2 regions of the Shewanella sp. BJSY2023SW007 genome follow, and region 1 is predicted to be linked to the other one. Evidence: predicted binding sites of a transcription regulator. Region 1 holds the regulator's gene; the other holds the start of a gene.
The links. The regulator MetJ, encoded in region 1, represses methionine synthesis genes. The targets are predictions, from matches to a motif close to TAGACGTCTAGACGTCTA.
Positions count from the first base shown of each region.

Region 2: msrA (peptide-methionine (S)-S-oxide reductase MsrA) is a predicted target of MetJ. The motif match lies at 1,157-1,174, and genes of this name have one in related genera.

Region 1 is NZ_JBKORL010000038.1:2,601-5,809, forward strand. Features, by position in the region: gene ACMHXE_RS07055 (bifunctional aspartate kinase/homoserine dehydrogenase II) at 1-134, opposite strand, end outside; gene metB (cystathionine gamma-synthase) at 151-1,311, opposite strand; gene metJ (met regulon transcriptional regulator MetJ) at 1,527-1,841, shown strand; gene ACMHXE_RS07070 (sulfite exporter TauE/SafE family protein) at 1,917-2,660, shown strand; gene ACMHXE_RS07075 (conjugal transfer protein TraF) at 2,663-3,209, opposite strand, start outside.
Region 2 is NZ_JBKORL010000074.1:66,397-69,605, forward strand. Features, by position in the region: gene astE (succinylglutamate desuccinylase) at 1-882, opposite strand, end outside; gene msrA (peptide-methionine (S)-S-oxide reductase MsrA) at 1,179-1,658, shown strand; gene pgm (phosphoglucomutase (alpha-D-glucose-1,6-bisphosphate-dependent)) at 1,729-3,209, opposite strand, start outside.

The DNA.
Region 1 (3,209 bases):
CTCTTGCCGGCAGCGGAAACCACCACAAGATCATCGGCATGACCATGGGTTAGCAAAATATGGGCGACCCGTCGGTAGCAATCGGCATCGGCGAGACTGGAACCGCCAAACTTATGTAGGTGACAACGTGCCATCTCAAGCTCCTTCAATTCAACAGTTTGCGGCTGCCGCCAATCCGGCGGCGATATCGTCCAGCAGATCCCGGCCATCTTCTATACCCACAGACAAGCGGATAAGCGTGTCTTTAATACCGGCTTCGGCGCGAGCCTCACTCGCCATGGCTCTGTGGGTCATGGTGGCGGGCACGGCCACCAGGCTCTCAACCCCTCCCAGGCTCTCGGCCACGGAAAACAGCTTGAGCGCGCCGAGGAAGGCAACCACCTGCGCCTCATCACCCTTGAGTTCAAAACTCAGCATAGCGCCAAAGCCACTCTGCTGCCTGGCGGCAATCTCATGACCTGGGTGACTCTTAAGCCCCGGATAGTAAACTTTGTCTACCACGGGACTCTGGCTCAGCAGCGCCACTATGCGCTCGGCATTGGCCTGATGCTCGCGGATCCTCAGCGCCAGAGTACGCAAGCCACGCAGGGTCAGGTAGCTGTCGAAGGCGCCACCGCTCAGCCCGAGCGTGTTGGACCACCAGTGCAATTGCTCTGCCAGTTCAGGATCTTTGGCAATCACGGCGCCGCCTACCACATCGCTGTGGCCATTGATGTATTTAGTGGTCGAGTGCACCACTATGTCGGCCCCCAACAGCAAAGGCTGTTGCAGCGCCGGCGATAAAAAGGTGTTGTCGACCACCACCAATGCCCCCTGCTGGTGGGCCGCCTCGGCAATGGCGGTAATATCCACTACCCGCAGCAGCGGATTGGATGGCGTCTCGAGCCACACCATGCGCGGCTTTTGCGCCAGGGCAGCGGCGAGTGCTTGCGGGTCGGTTTGATCCAAAACCTGCAAACGAAACTGGCCCTTGGCGGCCAGATTGGTGAACAGCCTATAGCTACCGCCATAACAGTCATGGGGCACCAACAAGAGGTCATCCGGCCCCAGCAGGTTGACTACCAGAGTAATGGCCGCCATACCGGTAGCGGTTATTGCCGCACTGCAGCCCTGCTCCAGCTCCCCCAAGGCATCCCCCAGAATGGAGCGGGTAGGATTACCCGAGCGGCTGTAATCAAAGGCTCTTGGCTGAGTGTGGCTATCAAAGGCATAGTTGGTCGACAGATAGATGGGTGGCACCACGGCCCCGTGCTGGCTGTCTGATTCGATGCCCTGCCGGACCGCTGTGGTTGCTAATCGCCGCTCTGTCATAATCGACTCCTGAATGCTGAAGTTCGACACCACAAAGATGTCTGGACGTCTAAATCTAACCAATGACCATCCAGCCGTCAATAGGCATCAAGACGTTTGGACGTCCAAATGTATGGATTTCTGTTCATATTGCACAGATTTTGCAGGCAATCATTTGACTGTATCCTGTAAGGGTTTAAAATCTGCTGCGAATTAGTGAGATCACAGGTGAATCAATGACTGAATGGAATGGCGAATACATCAGCCCTTATGCCGAACACGGCAAGAAGAATGAGCAAGTGAAAAAAATCACTGTCTCTATTCCGTTGAAGGTACTGAAAGTATTGACCGATGAGCGCACCCGGCGCCAGGTAAACAACCTGCGGCACGCCACAAACAGCGAACTGTTGTGCGAAGCCTTCCTGCATGCCTATACCGGCCAGCCACTGCCCAATGATGAGGATTTGTCCAAAGACAAACCAGACAGCATCCCGGAAGAAGCCAAACGCATGATGGATGCCATGGGCATTGAATGGGAAGACATGGAATAAGTGTCTTATTCCTCTGAATTATCTTATTGTTGAACAAGGATCGCTGCGCGATCCTTTTCTTTTGGGAGCTTGCGAATGCTGTCATTGATAGATCCCGTCACCCTGTTGCTGGCATCCCTGATCATATTTACCGGTGCCCTGACCCAGTCGCTGATAGGCTTTGGCCTGGCAGTGGTAGCCACTCCCTTATTGTATATCGTCGATCCGGAGCTGGTTCCCGCTCCTGTTATCGCCATGGGGTTTTCCATCGCCCTGCTGACACTGATACGCGAGCGCGGCCACCTGGAATTCAACGGCTTGCAATATGCCTTGCTGGGAAGGCTCCCCGGCGGCCTGATTGGTGCCACCCTGCTGTTGCTGGCACCGCAACCGATTATGGGCTTGACCATAGCCCTGATTGTGGCCGTAGCCGTATTCCTCAGCCTTAGAAAGTACAGCATCAAGATCAACCGCCTCAGCCTGTTTATTGCCGGGATATTTTCCGGGATATTCGGCACCGTGGCCGCCATAGGTGGACCGCCGATGGCTCTGCTGCTGGCGGGTAAGGATGCCAGTCAGTTCCGCGCAGCGCTGTCGGCCTTCTTTATCTTCAGCTCCTTGATAGCCTTGATTATTCTCGGCTGTTTTGGCCTCTTGACCTTGAGACACTTATGGCTGTCGCTGTTGCTGCTGCCTGCGGTATTTCTCGGTTTTCTGCTGGCTGGCCGCTTGGTGGGCCGGGTGGATAAAGAGAAGACCCGAGTTCTGACGCTGGCGCTGTGCGCCCTGAGCGCTCTGTTGCTGACCATCAAATCAAGCCTGGCGCTCATCAACGGTTAATTTTAGAAGTGATAGCTGGTTTGCAGCACGCCGCCTATGGCGTCATCGCTGCCAAACATGCCGGTGAGATCCAGCCGGAAACTGTTGCCTATGGCGAACCCTGTCCCGAGTGAATAAAGATCAGCGCTGTGATCATTGAGATCCTGGCGATAACCGAGCCGTAAAGCAACCCAGTCGGTAGGCCGGTATTCACCGCCTAAACGCCAATAGCGGCTGCCCTCAAGCTCGGCAAACTTGTCGTTGTCGGTAAGATCCAAGTCGCTGCTGAGTGAAAAGGCTGCCCAGTCATAGGCCACCCCGGCGGTAACCATAGGTTTCACCTGATAGGTAAGCTGCACGCCGCCGGCCTCTATGCTGCTTAAGTCCCGCTCGATAAGATTACGACCGCTGACACCGATAACCAAACCATCCAATGGCTGAAATGCCAGGCCAAGATCCAGGTTAAAGCCTGTGTCATCACTGCGATAATCATCATCATTGAAATCATCGGCATCGAAGTTGTTGGCGCTGACGGCATAGTTGAAACTATCCAGCCGTTGCAGCTTGGGA
Region 2 (3,209 bases), on a different contig from region 1:
GGTGAAGTTTTCCACATCGCTGGCAAAGGTAAATTCAAAGTCGTCGGCCTGCTTATTGATGACCCTACAGACCTGATAGATATTGACCCGCTCAAGCGCCTGCTCCTCGAGTTCGAGCGATTGCTTGCAGATCAAACGACTCAGCATCTCCCGGGTGGCGATAAAACGTGTCATATCGTTTTGTCCCATGGGGTAAACCTTGCCAAGTTCAATGGTAAAGGCGTCGGCGTCAAACTGATTTGACGAGAAATAGCTGAAAGTGGTTGTGGGTTCGTGATGGAGCAACAGGGTATCGACTCCGGCCGCCTCCAGGAACATCAATTGTTCACGGCTGTAAGCCCTACCTGGTCGATAGGGATAGATGGCAAACTTTTCATGCTTGGAGCCGCGAATGGCGGTGTGCAGATCGTAATGGATCCTCTGTCTTGCCCCTTGTGGTGCGTCTTCGAAGAAACGTGTGACATAAGTTTCCAGTTTCTTGGCGCGGATCCGCTCCGGGTTCACCAGCCCGGGCGGATTGGAATGTTCGCCACTGAACAGCCGGTTGAGGTTTTCATCGACAATACGAGTGCCACGGTTAATTGCCGCCGGGTTACCGAACATGAAAAGTACTCGCTGCCCTACCCGTATCTCTTGCTTTAACAGCGACTTGATAATGCCATTACACAGTTCGATAGGTGCAGTTTCATTGCCGTGTACCCCGGATGACAACACGATATCTTTATCACTCTGGTTGTTCAGAGGTTCAAACAGCAAGACTCCTGTGTCCCAAATCGCTATCCGGGTGTGGTCGCCAAGCGTGCCACTGATACTCTCCAATGAATTGGGGTTATTCAGAGTCAATGACAGGAAGTCAGGATTATCCTTCAGGGCTTGTAACACGAAATACTCCTTCTTATTGCCGATTTGGCTGTTGTTTCCATTAACGCTGTCTCCTGGGAACTTGTTGCAATGCGTTTGCTTGTTGAGACCAGCGCCAGAGAGCAAGATTTCATAGTACCACAGCTTATTAAATTGGTGATGTGACTAAAGCTATCCAATGCCAGGCTCGCGAACTGGTTTCAGATAGTTCTTATCTAACTAAGGAGCAAAAAAGCCACTCCGACAAATACACCACTTGCGCCGGAAAAACTTATCACGCATAATTTTGGCCATCTGGACATCTAGAGGTAAATTCAATGGCGATAGCAACATTCGGTGGCGGTTGTTTTTGGGGGGTAGAGTATTTCTTTCGCCAAGTGCCCGGGGTATTAAACGCCAGCAGTGGTTATATGGGCGGTGATGATAGAATCAACCGCTATGAAGAGGTAAAACAGGGAAACAGCGGCCATGCCGAAGTGGTTCAGGTGGAGTTCGATGAAGCCCAGGTTTCATTTACCGAGCTGCTGCAAGTTTTCTGGCGTAATCACAACCCCACCAGTCTCAATCGCCAAGGAGGCGATATCGGCACTCAGTATCGGAGCGTGATTTTTTTTCATAGCAAAGAGCAGAAAGAGCAGGCTGAGGCCTCAAAGCTGGCGTTAGCTCGTAGTGGTAAGTGGGGAAGTCGGCACATAGTGACGGAAATTGTTCCAGTGAAACAGTTTCATCGCGCAGAAGAATATCATCAGGATTATATCCAGAAGAATAACCTGCCCAGTTGCCATCTTGAATATTGATCCCCGGGAATAAAAAAGCGCAGCTGTGTTCACGGCTGCGCTTTTTTACTCAGCAGGCAATCTCTTAAGCTCAGTTCGGCTTGCCTTTTAGGGCGCTGGTTATCAGAGCTCTCGCCTGTTCCAGTATCTGCTGCAGATGCTGCTCACTGACAAAGCTTTCGGCGTAGATTTTATAGAGTGCCTCAGTGCCTGATGGTCTTGCGGCAAACCAGCCGTTGTCGGTTAGCACCTTGATACCGCCAATGGCACCATCATTGCCGGGGGCCTTGGTCAGTACCGCCTCAATCTTGTCTCCGGCCAAAGTCTCTGCCCCCAAGGTCTCTGCATTGAGGGTGGCAAAACGCGCCTTTTGCTTGGCATTGATGGGGCTGTCTATCCGTTTGTAGAAGCAATGACCGTGTATCGCAGCCAGTTCTGCATAACGCTCGGCTGGGTTTTTGCCGGTTACGGCGAGGATTTCAGCGGCCAGCAGCCCGAGAATAAAACCGTCCTTGTCCGTGCACCAGGTTGTGCCGTCACGCCGAAGGAAGGCGGCACCTGCGCTCTCCTCGCCACCAAAGGCCAGACTGGCGTCACTCAAGCCACTGACAAACCACTTGAAACCAACCGGCACTTCACAAAGCTTGCGACCATGTGAGGCAACTATCTTGTCTATCATGCCACTGGAAACCAAGGTCTTGCCGATTTGCAGCGTCTGCGGCCAATCGGGTCTATGCTCCAGCAGGTAATCTATCGCCACCGCCAAAAAGTGATTGGGATCCATCAGCCCTGTCTCTGGGCAGACTATCCCGTGTCTGTCGTAGTCGGGATCATTGCCAAGGCAGATATCGAACTCATCCATGTGCTTAAGCAGGCCTGCCATCGCAAAAGGCGATGAGCAGTCCATGCGGATTTTGCCGTCTTTATCCAATGGCATAAAGCCGAAGCTGGGATCGACCCGGTCGTTGACCACTGTGATATTCACGCCATAACGGTGGGCAATATGTGGCCAGTAATGGATGCCTGAGCCGCCCAGGGGGTCGACACCTATGCGAATGCCGGCATCTTTGATGGCTTGCATATTCACCACAGAGGCGAGATCGCCAACATAGGGTTCAATAAGATCGGTTTCTTTGATGAGTCCGATACTGGCGGCTACGCCGTAGTTGAGTTTCCTGACCCCTTCCAGCTGCGCCTTGAGATAATCATTGGCTCGCTGCTCAATCCAGGCAGTAATCTCACCTTCTGCCGGCCCACCATGGGGCGGGTTGTACTTAATTCCGCCATCCTGAGGCGGATTGTGGGACGGAGTAATAATAATGCCATCACTGAGCTCAGCGGCTTTTCGGTTTGCGGTAACATTTCGGTTTGCGCTAACTATGGCATGGGAGATGACAGGCGTAGGCGTAAAGCCTTGGCTCTCTTGCACCACCACTTTAACATTGTTGGCCAGCAAGACTTCGATGGCTGATATATAAGCAGCCTCGGACAAAGCGTGAGTGTCCATGCCCAGATAGAGCGAACCTTCAATCCCCTGAGATTGGCGATAATCTACCACTGCCTGGGTAATGG